Regions from separate parts of the Rhizobium sp. R86522 genome, predicted to be linked through region 1. Evidence: riboswitches for the same ligand, from Rfam matches in the RefSeq annotation. Region 1 holds a riboswitch; each other region holds the start of a gene.
The links. Region 1 has a riboswitch for cobalamin ahead of SJY08_RS13135 (aromatic ring-hydroxylating dioxygenase subunit alpha). Riboswitches for the same ligand answer to the same signal wherever they lie in the genome.

Region 2: linked by a shared signal. The riboswitch ahead of bluB (5,6-dimethylbenzimidazole synthase) and the one ahead of SJY08_RS13135 (aromatic ring-hydroxylating dioxygenase subunit alpha) in region 1 are both predicted to bind cobalamin.
Region 3: linked by a shared signal. The riboswitch ahead of cobU (bifunctional adenosylcobinamide kinase/adenosylcobinamide-phosphate guanylyltransferase) and the one ahead of SJY08_RS13135 (aromatic ring-hydroxylating dioxygenase subunit alpha) in region 1 are both predicted to bind cobalamin.

The regions. Positions count from the first base shown of each region.
Region 1 is NZ_JAXHBX010000001.1:2,681,319-2,687,078, reverse strand. It holds gene SJY08_RS13150 (L-threonylcarbamoyladenylate synthase) at 1-465, opposite strand, end outside; gene SJY08_RS13145 (GGDEF domain-containing protein) at 683-1,762, shown strand; gene SJY08_RS13140 (DUF6656 family protein) at 1,779-2,384, opposite strand; cobalamin riboswitch at 2,688-2,891, shown strand; gene SJY08_RS13135 (aromatic ring-hydroxylating dioxygenase subunit alpha) at 2,994-4,238, shown strand; gene SJY08_RS13130 (2Fe-2S iron-sulfur cluster-binding protein) at 4,241-5,326, shown strand; gene SJY08_RS13125 (BA14K family protein) at 5,554-5,760, shown strand, end outside.
Region 2 is NZ_JAXHBX010000001.1:1,321,739-1,327,498, reverse strand. It holds gene SJY08_RS06310 (NADP-dependent malic enzyme) at 1-204, shown strand, start outside; gene SJY08_RS06305 (LuxR C-terminal-related transcriptional regulator) at 320-1,027, shown strand; gene SJY08_RS06300 (acyl-homoserine-lactone synthase) at 1,149-1,790, shown strand; gene SJY08_RS06295 (DUF2865 domain-containing protein) at 1,806-2,975, shown strand; gene bluB (5,6-dimethylbenzimidazole synthase) at 2,932-3,669, opposite strand; cobalamin riboswitch at 3,710-3,900, opposite strand; gene SJY08_RS06285 (hypothetical protein) at 3,940-4,776, opposite strand; gene SJY08_RS06280 (hypothetical protein) at 4,796-5,107, opposite strand; gene SJY08_RS06275 (NAD+ synthase) at 5,134-5,760, opposite strand, start outside.
Region 3 is NZ_JAXHBX010000001.1:1,777,154-1,782,913, reverse strand. It holds gene crcB (fluoride efflux transporter CrcB) at 1-65, shown strand, start outside; gene SJY08_RS08500 (RluA family pseudouridine synthase) at 160-1,149, shown strand; gene SJY08_RS08495 (HAD-IA family hydrolase) at 1,146-1,799, shown strand; gene SJY08_RS08490 (ATP12 family chaperone protein) at 1,809-2,615, shown strand; gene SJY08_RS08485 (hypothetical protein) at 2,679-3,497, shown strand; cobalamin riboswitch at 3,564-3,936, shown strand; gene cobU (bifunctional adenosylcobinamide kinase/adenosylcobinamide-phosphate guanylyltransferase) at 4,121-4,651, shown strand; gene cobW (cobalamin biosynthesis protein CobW) at 4,655-5,731, shown strand; gene cobN (cobaltochelatase subunit CobN) at 5,735-5,760, shown strand, end outside.

The sequences.
Region 1 (5,760 bases):
CGTCGTCGGGCTGATCCGTCCGGAGGAATTGGCGCTCGGTGCTGCAAGCGGCCGGCCGAGACTGCGAATGAGCTCTGCGGTAAAGCCGACGGGGACGCGTATGCCCACGGTATCGAGCCCCGCGGTCGCCAGCGGATGAATGTCGCAATTGTCCTTGAGCGTCAGAACGAGCGTCATCGGCCCCGGCCAGAAGGCCTTCGCCAGTTGCCGCGAGATCGGATCGAAGTCGGCGTAGCGTTCCGCCATCTCGAGATCCGCCATGTGGCAGATCAGCGGATTGAAGCGCGGCCGCCCCTTTGTTTCGTAGATCGACGTGATGGCCGCCGGATGGGTTGCGTCGGCTGCAAGCCCGTAGACGGTCTCGGTGGGGATCGCCACGGGAAGGTGGCGCAGCAGCACCTCGGTCGCCGCCGCAATGGCCTCCGCCTTGTCCTTGTCGGTAGCGATCGGGATGATCCGCGCCATTTTCGAGAGCCTTCCAGTCTGCCTTCGACCGTCCTTATCGCGTGCGGAAGGAGGCGGCAAACCTCTTTTCGGCCGAGCCAGGGGTAGTTTCTACCCTAATTTTTAAAGGGGAGCCCAAATCGTTCGAATTTTAACTACCGGCGTAACTGAAAGAAAGAACTGTTCGCCTATGGTCTGGACTAAGAGACGGGAAAGCCTCATTCGGGGAAGTGGACAGATGCAGCAAGTCAAGAATCCGGCCGCCAGCATTGCGCTACGCGTCGCGACCGCCATGCATCAGATGGGCATCGACGGTCTGCCGCGCAATTACGAACTGGTTTACGAGGCCTATTCCGGCAGCAATCCGGAACTTGTTCGCGAGTTCATTGCGCTGGGCAAGATCAAGACCCAAGAGGCCCTCGACGAACTCGGCCGCAAATTCCTGCCGCACCACCATGAAGACGGGCTGCTGAGCCGCCAAAATGGTCAGGTTCGCGCCGAGATGAGCAATTTCATCAGTCTGCTGAACGAAGAGAAGATTTCGCTCACCGACTACGGCCGCGTCATCGGCCATGCTTCCAAGACCATCCTGACCGAAGCCGATCTCGAAGGTACGCCGCTCGGCCAGTCGATCAAGATGCTGAAGGCCGCGACCGAAAAGCGCGCTCACCAGAACAGCAATGTCGTGCGCGCCGTGGTCGACAAGACCGCAGCCCTTGCCGACCTGCAGCGCGAGGCCGAAGAGGCCGAAGCCGCGAAATTCGTTGATCCGGTCACCCGCCTTGCCAGCCGCCGTGCCTTCAACAAGGCGGTCGCGAAGATCTATGTGAACCCGGAAATGCCGGTACTCTGCGGTGTCGCCATCGGCGAAATCGACGACTATGCGCGCATCCAGGAGCAGATGGGCCCGGCCGTTGCCGAGCGTTTCCTGATGCAGGTCGCCAAGGTGCTGGAAGCCGTCTCCGGCGGTGGCGATCTCGCCTGCCGCTTCGATGCCGGCCGCTTCGGACTGCTGCTTTACACTTCGGACCAGGAAGAGATCAGCCGCGTGGTCGATCTCGTTCGCGCCAAGCTCAAGGCCACCAATTTCGTTGGCTCGTCGACCGGTGCCCGCATGGGCCAGCTAGGCATGTCCTTCGGCATCTGCTTCTCCGAGCAGGCCCCGAACGCCTTCGACTTCACCAACTTCGCCGAAAAGGCGCTCGCCACCTCCAAGGCAGCCGGCGGCGACACCGTGACGATCTACGGTGCAAGCGACTATGTGTCGAAGGATTGGCTGCTCTACAAGAAGAAGCCGGTGGGTGGTTTCGGCGCCTGAGCGTCGAAGTCCACTTTCAAAGTTTTGCGATGATCTTCCTGAGCTCGGCGTCTCGTGCGCCGAGCATCAGTACGTTCCGCAGCGCCTCTTTCGGATCCACTGTCTGGAATAAAAGTCCGTTGTTGCGGAACGAACGGTCGATGGTCATCGCCTTGGCCTCCGCCTCCGGCTTGATCGCCACGGCGAAATACATCCGTCCGTAATTCTGCTTGATCTGCTCGAAGAACACCTCTTCCCCACCGAGTTCGGCAAAGAAATTGGCGATGTAGAAGGCCCATTTGACATCGGCATACTGCGCGAAATTCGTGCGCGCCGCCGTCACGTGACAGTAGCCCAGATGTGGGCTGTTGTTCAGTGTGCGGTGGAAGATGACTTTGGGGAACTTGATCGAACGGTGAAAGCCGTTGATGCGCTCATGCGTCGTCTCGGCCGCCCGCTCCAGCCGCCGCCCGGTCCGCGCCGCAACTTCCTCATAGGAAAGATACCGGCGCTCGTCCGGCAGCCAGTCCTCGCGGCTGCGCGAGATCCGACCGGTTCTCAGGAACTCGGTATGGACTGCCTTTGACGAGGGCGGCGTTTGCGTTTCCGCTTTGGGAGCCGCGTAGTATCTGAGTTTCTGCATCTTGACGCTCTGACGGTACCCGGACTGATTGCTTGAGCTTAACGCAGCATGGTTAATCATGATTTGATGGTATTCTACATCAGCGAGGTTTCGCGAGGCTTGCCGCAGTGCAGTTCCATGCAACTGCCTTAAATCGCCCGTTTGCGCCATGATTTCAGCGGCCAGAGAAACGCCGCCGCCGCACCTCCCGGAAAACAATGGGAAATTCCCGACCTTGCCACCCTTAGTCGTCGTCTGTGGGATGTCGCAAACGATTTGGGCCGTGTCGTTCTGCAATGCAGCGGAGGCCCGCGGCCTGTGATTAGATGCAGGCAAGCTCGAGGTGCTGCCCTGCTAGGGAGGGTAGGAAATCGGGAAGCCGGTCAAAATCCGGCGCTGCCCCCGCAACGGTGGTGGAGAATGCGTTTTGGCAGAAGGCCACTGGGGGTAACCCTGGGAAGGCGCCGACGCGGTCCGCAAATGGACCACTCCTGAGCCCGGAAACCAGCCTTGGCAGACGGACATTTGAGGTTGCGGAGGGCGACCAGAGATAGCCATGCACACCGCCTTCCCAGGGCGACGGCAGGCTGCGCTCTCATCTCCCCCGAGTTTTTGAAACACGAGGACGACATGGATCTGCAGGCCAACGTGCTGCGCCAGCTGAAGAACCGCCGCGAGGGTTTCTCGCTCGAACAGCCATTTTACATCGACCAGGACTATTTCAAGCTCGACATGGAGCAGATCTGGTATCGCGATTGGCTGTTCATCGGCCATGACTGCGAGATCCCACGCGCCGGCAACTATTTCACCGCCCAGATCGGCGATTACCCTGTCGTCATCGTCCGCGGCAAGGATCAGGTCATCCGCGCCTTCCACAACACCTGTCGCCATCGCGGCCACCGCGTCTGCACCAAGGACAAGGGCGCCGCGGCGAAGCTCGTCTGCCCCTATCACAACTGGACCTATGACCTCGACGGATCGCTCGTCTTCGCTCGCCAGATGGGTGAGACTTTCGACAAGGCCGAATTCGGCCTGAAGACCGTCCATTGCGAAAGCGTCGGCGGCTACATCTTCGTCTGCCTCGCCAACGAAGCCCCCGATTTCGCGCCAATGCGCGCCTCGCTGGAACCCTATCTGCGTCCGCATCGCCTCTGGGAGGCCAAGGTCGCCCACAAGAACACGATCATCGAGAAGGGTAACTGGAAGCTCGTCTGGGAAAACAACCGGGAATGCTACCACTGCGCCGGCAACCATCCGGAGCTCTGCCGCACCTATCCGGAAGCCCCGACCGCAACCGGCGTCCAGGGTGCGGGTGACGATCCCTTCATCTCCGAGCACTGGGCGCGCTGCGAAGCCGCCGGCCTGCCGTCCGCCTTCAGCATGGACCCGTCGGGCCAGTTCCGCACGGCCCGCATGCCGCTAATCGAGGATGCCGAGAGCTACACCATGTCTGGCAAGCGTGCCGTGAAGAAGCCGCTCTCCGCAGACGTGCCGATCAGCCATATCGGCACCATGCTGCTTTTCCACTATCCGACGACCTGGAACCACATCCTCGGGGACCACGCGATCTCCTTCCGCGTCCTGCCGCTTTCGGCCGAAGAGACGGCCGTCACCACCACCTGGCTGGTCAACAAGGACGCGGTCGAAGGCGTTGATTACGACTTGGAAGAGCTGACCCATGTCTGGAACATGACCAACGACCAGGACCGCTCGATCGTCGAGGAAAACGCGTTTGGCATACGTTCCCCGGCCTATGAGCCCGGTCCCTATTCCGTCGATCACGAAGGTGGCGTCATGCAGTTCGTCGAGTGGTATTCCAACTTCATGACGGGCCGCCTGCAGGGCGACAAGGCTCGCCTGTCTGCGGTGGCGTGATCATGAACATCGCCGTCACCCAGTATCGCCATGTCGACGAGATGCGCCCCTGGTCCGACCGGGAGCATCTCTTGGAATGCGTCGCCGTCACGCCTGAGGCCGCCGACGTGATGACCTTCACCTTCAAGCCGAACAAGCCGGGCCTCTGGTTCCGTTATCTGCCCGGCCAGTTCGTCACGCTCGAGATCCCCGTCGGGCCAGAGCCGGTGATGCGCACCTACACGCTCTCCTCCAGCCCCTCGCGGCCCTATACGGTCGCCGTGACGGTCAAGGCGCAGAAGGACTCGATTGGCACCCGCTGGATGTTCGACAACCTGAAGCCCGGCATGGCGCTTAAGGCCTTCGGCCCGCTCGGCGACTTCTCCTATGCCAAGCACCCTGGCAAGAAATACCTTTTCGTTTCCGCCGGCTCCGGTGTGACGCCGATGATGTCGATGACGCGCGACCTCAGCGACCGCGCGCCAGACAGCGACATCACTTTCCTCAACTGCGCGCGCTCGCCTGATGACATCATCTTCCGCTGGGAGCTGGAGGCCAAGGCCCGCGACATGCCGAACTTCCAGCTCGGCTTCATCATCGAGCAGCTCGGCCGCGGCCAGCTCTGGTCGGGCCTGAAGGGTCGCATCGATAAGGCAAAGATCGCCCTTCTGGCGCCTGACTTCCTGGAGCGCACTGTCTTTTGCTGCGGCCCAGCGCCCTTCATGGCGACCGTACGCGAGGCGCTCGAAGGCGCAGGCTTCGACATGAAACAGTATCACGAGGAAGCCTTCCAGCCGGTGAAGGCGGAGCCCCTGGTGGTCGTCGCCGACCATGGCGATGGCGAACAGGCCACCAAGGTGACCTTTGCCATGTCCGGCAAGGACGGCCTCTGCGCTCCCGGCCATACGGTCCTCCAGGCGGCCCGTGCTGCCGGTGTCCGCATCGGGGCGGCCTGCGAATCCGGCCTTTGCGGCACCTGCAAGGTCATGAAACTCTCGGGCGAAGTCGAGATGGACCACAATGGCGGTATTCTCGATGACGAGATCGATGAAGGTTACATCCTCGCCTGCTGTTCGCGGCCGAAGGGCGACATCGAGATCGAAGCCTAGGTGCTGGCCAAGCCACCAATTGACCTTGAAGATAGGGCGGGTCCGGATGGGGCTCGCCCTTCCGCTTTTCTGCGGGATCTCGCTACCCCTCAACCACTTGCAGCGCATTCCCCAAGGGGTTAGCATCTGCTGATGGAGGCTCACGATCGCTGCATGTGATCGGACTTGGCCTCGGCCATGAGGGCCGGCTGGTCGACGGGTGTCTCCGGGTCAAGGGGGGATCACGCATGAAGCTTGTCTCTGCTTTCGCCGTCGCATGCCTGGCTTTGGCCGGGTTCATGGGATCGGGGACCGAAGTCCGCGCCGGCGGCATCGAAGTCCGCATCTATCAAAGCCATACCAGCTACCGTCATTACGAGCGCGTGACCGTCTACTCGCGGCATCAAGTCTACCGTGGCCATGGTCATCGCCAACGGCTGCATCGCCCGGGCTAT
Region 2 (5,760 bases), 1.4 Mb from region 1:
GCAAACCTGCTCGTCTTCCCGAACCTCGATGCCGCGAATATCTCGCTCGGCATCGTCCGCATGATGATGGACGCGCTGCATGTAGGCCCGATCCTCCTCGGTGCCGCCCTGCCCGCCCACGTGCTGTCCACCTCGGTCACCTCGCGCGGCGTCGTCAACATGGCGGCGCTTGCCGTCGTCGAGGCTTCGCAGCCGGCGGTCTGAAAAAGCTTTTGCGAGCGGCGATCAGGTTTGCCGCTCGCTTTCACGAAATTTGCCATCTGGACAAGCCAAAGCTGTAGCCCCGACACTGCGCCCCTTGAAATCTCGGGTATTGTTGATGGGGCTCTCAGGCACGTATTTCGATCTCTTGGAGTTGCTGGAGCGCCAGGAGACGCTTGATCCCGGAGACTTCCTGTCAAGGCTTCAGAGCGCTTACCGGACGGGCCGCATCACCTATCTCGGTGGATTGATCGCTAGCGCACGCCTGCGCCCCCACAACATTCACGACAGCCATCGACGAAATTCCCTTCACCTCGCCCGCTCACTCAACCGCAAAGCGGCTTTTGAACAGATCGCCAGCCTCTTGCCAGGGCTTCAACCTGTCGAGCTCAAGGCATGGCAGCGCAGCGCAAATCGCGACCACCGGATCGTCGGCTACCCCCTGCCGGGACGGCAAAGCTGTCTGCTGGTCGAGTTGAACGCCACTGCGGAGGGCCTGGCGGCCTGGCGCCGCGCCCATGACCGCGACATGCTGAGCCTCGGCACCTTGTTGAACGCGCGCCTCGCCAGAGCATCGACCGATGCACAGCTGGAAGCGGCCCGCGCCCGTCCTCTCACCCGCCGAGAACGCGAAACACTGGCATGGATCGCAGCCGGCAAGAGCTATTGGGAAACAGCCGTCATCCTCGGCATCTCCGAACGAACCATCCGGCATTTCATGGCCAATGCGCGGCAGAAGCTCGACGTCGTCAACAATGCCCAGGCCGTCGCGGAAGCAGTCTGGCGCGGCCTGATCCCGCGGCTCGTCGAGCCAGAATCCCCATGACAAGGAGAAATCCCTTCACGATATCATAGATTGCATTTCCGAAAGCTGGCGCCACCGCCAGTTTTAGAATTTTCCTTGGAAACGCATGCTGCCTGTTCCGTTCTGCAAGAAGGAGCAAAGCATGATCAGGATCATCAACGGCACCCGTCGCAATCAGTTTCCCGCCGATATCGACGCCATGCACAGGTTGAGAAAGCGGGTCTTCCATGACCTGTTGGGTTGGGACGTCCAGGTGCGCGACGCCTGGGAAATCGACGACTATGATCGCGCCAATCCTCTCTATGTCCTCTCCTATGGCGACGAGGGAAAACTGCGCGGGTCATTGCGCCTGCTGCCGACGCTCGGCCCCAACATGCTCGACGACACCTTTCCCGTCCTCCTCGGTGATGGACCGCAGATCCGCAGCGCAGCAGTCTGGGAATCGAGCCGCTTCTGCATCGATCCGGAGATTTCTCAAGACCGGGCAAGCAACCAGGTGACGATCGCGGCGGCCGAATTGATGTGCGGGGTGGGCGAGCTGGGCCTTGCATCCGGTCTCAGCCATATCGTTACCGTCACCGATGTTTTCCTGGAACGCATGTTCAAACGTATGGGCTGCCCGGGCATTCGGATCGGTGAACCTCAGCGGATTGGTGTGGTCCAGGCGGTCGCAGTCTCCTGGGAGGTGTCGCAGGATCTGCTCGATCGAATGAAGGCGGTGGCAGCAATCGACGGCAGCGTGCTCGAAGCGCCGATGACCCTGACGGCAGCGCAGGCCGCCTGACGCGAGACGTGGCGGATGGCCGCTCGCGCCTCCGCCACGTCATCCGTCATTTTCATTTGGCCGGCACTCGGCTATCCTGATGTCACTAGGGTCGTCCTCCGCCCTGCAAACGACAACTGGGATCCGGATGTGCCGAGCAGGATAGTCAGTTCCATTGCTTTGCTGATCGCCCTCGGCAGCGCGCTGCCGAACGAGGCTGAGGCCTCGGCGCTCTGCGAGCGGCTGCGCGATAGGCTGGTTCTGGTCGAACAGGGCGGACAGTCGCCTGAAATTAACAGCTATGCCAGCGCCATAGCCCAGCAGAACCTCGAACTTCGCAAGGCCCGCCAGGATCAGCGGCGGCTGCGCTGCCTGACCTCGTCCATCGTCCAGATCCGTCCCGATGGCGGCAATGACTGCAGCGATCTGGCATCGGCAATCTCCCGCATGGAGGCCAATCGCGACATCCTGGCAGCAAGGCTTTCGGATCTGCGCGAAAGCCGCGTAGAAGATGCGCGCGCCGCCCTCGTCACAGCACTTGAGGCGAATGGTTGTGGGCCGGATCAAGCGGCTTATCCGGAAGAAGCAGAGCGTATCCCTTACCTCGACACGCTGGCGGAACCCTACCGTCCGGACCGGGCAGCCGAAGCCGCCTACTCAGCGCCGCCCCCGCCGATGAGCATGATGCCCAGCGGCAATGTCCGCACGCTGTGTGTGCGCACCTGCGATGGCGGTTTCTTCCCGATCTCGTCACAGACCTCGGCAATGAACTTCGGCCGCGATGCGGCGCAATGCCAGCAGATGTGTCCGGGCACGGAAACGGAGCTGTTTTTCCACGCGCCGGAGCGCAGCGAGACCGTGGACATGATCTCGGCAGTCAGCGGCCGCCCCTATCGCGATCTGCCCAATGCCTTCCTCTACCGCAACCGACGCAGCGACGCGGAACCCGCCTGCGCCTGCAACCTGCAGCAATACTACCAGCGCATGACGCCGCGTCCGGCCGTACCGGACTACCAGTCGTCCTTCATCGAAGTTGCACCGGGAAAACGGGAGGCTGCGTCAGCGACGGTGCCTGCCACGGAGCGCGTGCTGGATGAGGCCAGCCTCAACGTACGCCGCGTCGGCCCGGCCTTCCTCCCCTCCGACAAGGGCACGATCGACCTCAGGAACCCGGCGACGTCAGGTCCACAGCCGCTGCAGGAGTGATCGGCCGCTCCGCGATCTGCCCCCAGCTTTCCTCGAAGATCAAATCGTCGAGCGGCAATCGCTTGCGCCATCCCTTCACCTCGAGCTCCGGCGTCGCATAGAGTTCGTCGACATAGCCAAGGCAAAGATAACCGATGATCTGGATCCGCTCCGGGATCCCAAGGAGCGCCTTCACCTCGGCCTCGTGGAAGATGCTGACCCATCCAAGCCCGACCCCTTCCGCACGTGCTGCGAGCCAGAGATTCTGGATGGCGCAGACAGTCGAGAAGGCGTCCATCCTGACATCATGGGTGCGTCCGAGCACGACGGGTCCCGCACGATCGGGATCACAGGTGACGCAGATATTGAGCGGCGCCTTGCGGATGCCTTCCAGTTTCAGGGATCGATAGACGTCCCGCTGCTCAACCGGAAACATGGCCTCCGCCTCCTCGTTCGCCCGCAGAAACGCCTGCCAGATGGCCTCGCGCTTTCGAGCAGAGCGGATCAGCAGGAAACTCCAGGGCTGCATGAAGCCCACGGAGGGGGCGGCATGCGCCGCTTCGAGCAATCGCCGCACCAGATCATCCGGCAGCGGATCAGAGCGAAACTGGTCGCGGACGTCGCGTCGCGTGTGAATGGCTCGGTAGACGGCCTGTTTGTCCTGGTCGGCGAAGGGCGCCGTCCGGACGAGGAACTCGTTCGGTCTGTCGTGCATCGTAATCCCCACAATGCGCAACCACCCGCCGTCCACGCGGGAAAGGTCTATCTCGCCAGGCCGGTCTTCTGACTGGGCATCATCCAGGATGCGCGCCTTCCCGGATTGCTCCAGTGGCCGGGTTTCCCCTCGCGCATCATGTCCGCCTCACAGCGTTGGGCACGTGCCGGATTTTCGCCGGCTTCCCGATTCTCTCACCTAACGGCAAGCACCTGACGTCGGATCAATACCGCAAGAACCAGCCGCAGGACAGAGTGGAATGCGACAGGCTCAAGCCTCGACCGGGAAGTAGCGGACAAAGGCGAAAGCCGATCCGTCCGGCGCCCAGTTCGGCACATTGATCGAGCCCTGACCGCCGAAGAACTCGATGAGTGTTTCGACATTGCCGCCATCGGCGTCCATCAGCCGAAGTCGCACCTGCTTGTCGCGCGGATGACCTTCGACATCGGCATCGTAGGAGAGGAAGAGTATCTTCTTCCCATCCGGAGAGGGATGCGGGAACCAGTCACCATAACCGTCTGAGGTCAGCTGCTGCAGGTCGCTGCCATCGCTGCGCATGCGCCAGATCTGCATGGTGCCGGTACGGCTGGAGTTGAAATAGATCCACTGTCCATCAGGCGTGTAATCAGGGCCATCATTGTGCCCTTCGCCGTTCGTCAGCCGCCGCTCGGCCCCGCCCTTGGTCGAGATGGTATAGATATCGAAGGCGCCGTTGCGCTCGCCGCAATAGGCAAGCTCCTTACCGTCCGGCGACCAGCCGTGCCAGTAGGACGGCATTTTGTCGGTGACTTGGCGCGGCTCGTCGTCACCATCACCCAGCAGATAGATGCAGGACTTGCCGAAAAGCGTATGATCGGAAAACGCGATCGAGGCGCCATCGGGCGAGATCCCATGATCGTTGTTGAGCCGCACGGCAAAACCCGTGTCGATCAGCTCCGGTTCGGGATCGTCTTCGTCGAGCGGCAACGCATAAAGAAGACCATCGCCGTTGATGACCAGAAACTCGCCATCGCGCGACCAGTTGGGCGCCTCGACGAGGTCATCCGTCTGCCAGACGACCTCGCATTCACGGGTCGTCATATCGTAGATCTCGACCGAACTGCGCATCATGGTCTCCTTGGAAAAGTCAGTCTGCGGTCGAGCGATTTTCCATCGCCTGGCGCAGTTTGGCGAAGATCGCCCGGCCCGTCTGCTCAACATGAGCACTGCGCCATTCGGTGTAGAAACCCCAGATCAGGCTGACGTTCAGCGTGAGGAACCCGATGCCGAGCATCTTGTAGCTCCCGTCCCACAGGCCGTAGCAGCCAATCGCGATCGAGGGCAGGAAATAGGCGGCGCCCGAGAGCGTCCGGTACAGCCCGCTATCCTGATTGTCATGCGCTCCGACAGCAAAGATATAGCTGCGCTCCTCCGCCGTGAAATCAGGCAAAGCAGCCAAGGCATCGATATCCTCTATCGACACGCTCAGCGATCCCGGAACCGGTTCGTGATCGGATAGCGGCGATCACGTCCGAAGTTCTTCTTTGTGATCTTCACGCCCGGCGCCGACTGGCGACGCTTGTATTCGGCGAGATAGAGCAGATGCTCGACCCGGTGAACGGTCGCAATGTCATGGCCGCGCGCGACGATCTCATCGACACCCATCTCTTTTTCGACGAGGCATTCGAGAATGTCGTCAAGCACCGGATAGGGCGGCAGGGAGTCCTGGTCGGTCTGGTTCGGGCGCAGTTCCGCAGACGGCGCCTTCGACAGGATATTGGCAGGGATCACCTCGCCGGACGGACCAAGCGCACCGGGCGGCACGTTTTCGTTGCGCCAGGCCGAGAGCGCATAGACCTGCATCTTGTAGAGGTCCTTGATCGGATTGAAGCCGCCATTCATGTCGCCGTAGAGCGTGGCATAACCCACCGACATCTCGGACTTGTTGCCGGTCGTCACCACCATCGAGCCGAACTTGTTGGAGATCGCCATCAGGATCGTACCGCGCGTCCGGCTCTGCAGGTTCTCTTCGGTAATGCCGCTCTCGGTCCCCTCGAACATGTCGGAAAGTGACGAGAGGAAACCTTCGACCGGTTCCTGGATCGGCACGAT
Region 3 (5,760 bases), 900 kb from region 1:
CGAGCCTTGTCCTGTCCCTCTCGGCCGCTTTCGGTGGTCTCGCCCTCGGCCGCAGCCTGTTCTGACGCCCGAGCCTGCATTTCCGCTTTCCCTTTCCGCCCGAAATCTACTAAAGGCACGGGATAAGTGGGTGGAGAACCCGAGCGAGAAAGTATCCTGATGGCAGGCATCGAACATATCACCGTGGAAGTCGACGAGGCTGGCATGCGGCTCGACCGCTGGTTCAAGATCCATTATCCGGGTCTAGGCTTCGGCGCGCTGCAGAAGCTTCTGCGCTCCGGCCAGGTCCGTGTCGACGGCGGTCGCGTCAAGACCGATGCACGCGTTCAGCCCGGTCAGGTGGTCCGTGTGCCGCCGATGGATGTCGACGCCAAGAAGACCGGTCCGATCGCAAGTCATGACCTGAAGCATGGTGATGACCACGAGCTCCTGTCGCGCATGCTGCTGCATGAAGACGAGAAGGTCTTCGTGCTCAACAAGCCCGCCGGCCTTGCCGTGCAGGGCGGCTCGGGTCTCAATCGCCATATCGACAAGATGCTCGAAGCCTGGACGAGCCGGAAGGGCGAAAAGCCACGCCTCGTCCACCGCCTCGACCGCGACACCTCCGGCGTGCTTGTCGTGGCGCGTACCCGCGGGGCTGCCCAGAAGCTGACGGCCGCGTTTCGCGAGCGCGACACCAAAAAGATCTACTGGTCGCTGGTGAAGGGCGTCCCGCGCAAGCATGAGGACAAGATCTCGACCTGGCTCACCAAGGACCAGACCGACGAAGGCGACCGTATGCGGGTCTGCAGGCACGGCGAGGACGGCGCAGACCACGCCATCACCTATTACCGTGTGATCGACACCGCAGCGCAGAACCTCGCCTGGCTGGAGATGGAACCCTACACCGGCCGTACCCACCAATTGCGCGTCCACGCATTGCATATCGGCCACCCGATCATTGGTGACCCGAAATACTTCGACGAGGATCACAACTGGGATTTCCCGGGCGGTGTTCAGAAGCGGTTGCACCTGCATGCACGCTTCATCGATCTGCCGCACCCGAACGGTGGCCGCCTGAAGGTGACGGCGCCGCTGCCGCCGCACATGGTCCAGACCTGGAACCTGCTTGGCCTCGATCAGCGCGACGGTGACAGGGACGGCGAATGAAGCTTGTTCTGTTCGATTGCGACGGCACGCTGGTCGACAGCGCCGGGCTGATCCATGAAGTCATGCGCCACACCTTCATCGCCTTCGGCAAGCCGGAGCCGGCCGTCGAGACGACAAAGTCGATCATCGGGTTGACGCTCGACATCGCCATTGCCCGCATGGACGGCAAACCGCATGCCGATGACGAAGCGGTCGCCATGGCTGCCCATTACAAGGCGATTTTCGCTGATGTCCGCCGAGATTCTGGTTTTGGCGAGACCATGTTCGACGGCATCCGCGAAGTGCTGGATGCGCTCATCGCCCGCGAGGACGTCTGGCTCGGCGCCGTCACCGGCAAGTCGCGACGCGGGCTGGAAACCATTCTTGAAGGTCATGGGCTGAAGCCCCATTTCCTCTTCTGCCGGACGGCCGACGACTGCCCGTCAAAGCCGCATCCGGCCATGGTGACGGAATGCTGTGACGAGGCGGGCATTGCGCCGCGCGAGACCATCGTCATCGGCGATGCGATCTACGATATGCAGATGGCGAAGGCCGCTGGGGCGACCGCGATCGGTGTCGCCTGGGGTTATGCCAAGGCCGACGATCTCTGGAAGGCTGGTGCCGATGCCGTGGTCGAGCGTGCGGCCGACCTTCTGGCCTATATCCACTAGGAGCTCTTGATGCGCGACGAACTCAGCCAGGACATTTTCGGCACCTTCATTCCGGAGCCGAGCCATGAGGATCCGGTGCGCCGGGCGCAGATCCAGATGAAGCGGCCGCTGCCGAAGCGCTTCTACGAGGCCGTCGGCACCGAGGCCCGCGATGACGGCTTCTCCATTACGCTGGATGGAAAGTCCGTGAAGACGCCGGCGAAGAACCTGCTGACGCTGCCGAACCGTGAGGCCGCAGAACTCGTGGTTGCCGAATGGGCCGGGCAGGGCGAGTTCATCGACCCGGCGACCATGCCGATCACCAAACTCGCGAATACCGCCATCGATGCCGTTTCGAACAGCCTGGACGACGTGTTCCACGAGATCGTCCGTTTCGCCGGCACCGATCTGCTCTGCTACCGCGCTGACGGACCGAAGGAACTGATCGACCGTCAGTCGGCTCGCTGGGATCCTTTGCTTGCTTGGATATCGACTGCGCACGGCGCGCGCTTCATCCTTGTCGAAGGCGTGATGCATCAGGAACAGCCACAGGAGGCAATCGGCGCCTACGCTCGGGCGCTGGAGCGCTACCGCGATCCCTTCCAGATCTCCTGCCTCAACGTGGTGACGACGCTGACGGGTTCGGCTGTGCTGACACTTGCCTTTGCCGAGGGTGCCTTCGATCTGGACGATGTCTGGTCGCTTGCCCATCTCGACGAGGACTGGACGATCGAGCATTGGGGTTCCGATGCCGAGGCCGAAGCGCGTCGTGAGGCCCGTTACGGCGAGTTCGCATCGGCAGCGTCACTCTTCGCGGTCCTTCAGGCAGCAAGTTAACTCTACACTAACCATAAATGGCGAATTCTCGGGCAGGTTCAGAATCACCTGTCCGGGGTCCTTATGTTCGCTCGCAGCCTTCGCATCGCCGTCGCCATGGGCTTCGCCCTGCTGCTCGCTTCCTGCTCCGTCTTTTTCGGGCGCAGCATTGACCGTCCGTTGGTTTACTACGTCCGCAACGTGACGGTCATGGCCGATGCACGCATCCCGCTCGACCTCATTGAAAGCGTCGATCGCCGCGTCTCTGCCGCGATTGCGGCGACGCGCCCGCCCGCGGGTGCCGAGCGCGTCGTGCTTCTGGTCAAAATCGATCGCCTTGGATTTGGGGAGGGCGCCCGTCGCCGCCTCGCTCAGGCTGACTTTACCGTGACTGCTGTTTCGGTCGAAACCGGCGAGCCGGTCGCCAAGGGAAGCTTCAGGGTGAACGGCCCGACCGACGACCCGCGCTGGGCCCGTCAGGCGCTTGCCGAAGAACTCGCGGCCCGCATCCGCTTTGCCTTCTCGCTGACCACGCCGCGTGTCCGCAAGGCCCAGCAGCCGCGAACCATATCAACGCGGCTCGCTTCGGAGCCACCGCCGGTGATCGTGCCGAATGCTCGGGTGGAATCGCCACGCGCCGCCCCGGTGGTGCGGCAGGCGGCGCCGCAAAACTCGTCCGTTATGGCTGTGCCGGAGACGGCTGTTCCTCCGCCACCGCGCGAAATGGCCGCGCCGCCGGTCGCCGACGTGCAGACACCTCGGCCCGCAGCCCCGGCCCAGCCTGCGCGTCGCGCTGCCGACATCGGCCAGGGCACGCCGGTCGAACAGGGAGCCGTGGGTGCCATTCGCCTGCGGCCGGATTGCGACCCCGCCGTCACGCCGGACTGCTCCACGAGCCCTTGATCGGCCCTCGGGCGCAATGACGCAGCTCTGCGCCGCAGCTGTGATTGACTCGGCTTCGACCTCGGCCTAATCCTCATGATGGATGGTTTCCGAACGGCAGAGATGTTGTCCGGAGAGCAAAAGGGAATGCGAAGGCGTGGACCCCAACCGGGCACGCCGAACGCAGCCGACCCCGCGACTGTATTGCAGCGAGGGTTCTCCATCCGCTTTGTCGTTGAACGAGTGACGGGTCGCAGGGTGCGACCGGCTCGCCAGAACGGCAGGACGGAAAAGCCACTGGGGTGGCAACGCGATCAGCCGGGGCAGGACGCCTCTTTTTCTACGAATCGTCCGCTCTTTCGTGTTGCCGCAAACCCTGGGAAGGCGAGGAGAACCCGACGGTCCTTTCGAGGATCACGACCTGCGAGCCAGGAGACCTGCCATCCACGGGCATGGTGCCCACACTGGGGAGGTCTCCCCGTTGCCAGCACGGAGGTTGTCGTGGCGACGTTCTGCATCCGCGGGTCCTTTGCGCCCCGCCGGTGCCGGTCCGCATGCGCGGACGCGGCATCGATTGTTTTCTTGTGCATGCTGAAGGCATGCACCGCTGGCCGTCTGCGCGCGGTCGAAGGTCATGGCGCACCATGACCGCATCCAATTCCCCATCCATCCTCGTTCTCGGCGGTGCGCGCTCGGGCAAGTCGCGTTTCGCCGAAACAACGGCGCGCAACACCGGCCTAGATCGCGTTTATCTGGCCACGGGCCGCGCCTGGGACGACGAGATGCGCGCCCGCATCGAGACCCACAAGGCCGACCGTGCCGATGACGGCTGGACGACGCATGAGGAGCCGCTGGATCTCGTCGGTGCACTGAAGACGCTCGACAAGCCCGAGCGGGTGATCCTCGTCGACTGCCTGACGCTCTGGGTCACCAATCTGATGATGGAAGAAGGCCGTGACGTCGACGCGGATGGCGCCGAACTCGCTGCAATCCTCGGAGAACTCCACGCCACCGTCATCTTCGTCTCCAATGAAGTCGGCCTCGGCATCGTGCCCGAAAACAAGATGGCCCGCGCCTTCCGCGACCATGCCGGCCGTCTCCACCAAGCCATCGCCGCCGAGGCGGCTGAAGTCTATTTTATCGCGGCGGGTTTGCCGTTGAAAATGAAGGGTTGAACCATGTTGCAGCAAAAGATCCCCGCCACCGTCATCACCGGCTTTTTGGGGGCAGGCAAGACCACCATCATCCGTAACATGCTGATGAATGCCGGCGGCAAGAAGATCGCGCTGATCATCAACGAATTCGGCGACCTCGGCGTCGACGGTGATGTCTTGAAGGGCTGCGGCGCCGACAATTGCACCGAAGATGACATCATCGAACTCACCAATGGCTGCATCTGCTGCACGGTCGCCGACGACTTCGTACCGACCATGCTGAAGCTGCTTGAGCGCGACGTGAAGCCTGACCATATCGTCATCGAGACCTCGGGTCTGGCGCTGCCGCAGCCGCTGGTCGCTGCCTTCAACTGGCCGGATATCCGCACGCGTGTGACCGTCGATGGCGTCGTGACCGTGGTCGATAGTGCCGCCGTCGCCGCTGGCCGTTTTGCCGACGACCATGACGCGGTCGCCGCCCAGCGCGCCGAGGACGACAATCTCGATCACGAAAGCCCGATCGAAGAACTCTTCGAGGATCAGCTGACCTGCGCCGACCTCATCGTCCTCAACAAGGCCGACCTCCTGGACGCTGCCGGTATCGCTGCCGTGCGCGCGGAAGTCACGGGCCGCACCAGCCGTAAGCCTTCGATGATCGAGGCGAAGAACGGCGAAGTGCCCTCGCTCGTCCTGCTCGGCATCGGTGCAAGCACAGAAGACGACATCGAAAACCGCAAGTCGCATCACGAGATGGAGCACGAGGCGCTGCATGCCTCGGGCGAAGACCACGACCATCACCACGATCACGACGAGTTCGAAAGCTTCGTCCTGAAGCTCGGCGCGATCAAGGACGCTTCCGATTTCATAGACCGCCTGAAGCCTGTTATCGAGAAGCATGACATCCTGCGTTTGAAGGGCTTCATCGACGTGCCGGGCAAGCCGATGCGCCTTGTCATCCAGGCCGTCGGCACCCGCATCGAAACCTATTTCGACCGTCCCTGGACAAGCGCCGAAAAGCGCGAGACGCGTATCGTCGTCATCGGCCTGCATGAATGGGATTTCGGTGCCGTGGTCGAGGACGTCCAGGCAGCGGCTGGCTGATCCATGCATCTGCTCCTTGCCCAAAAGGG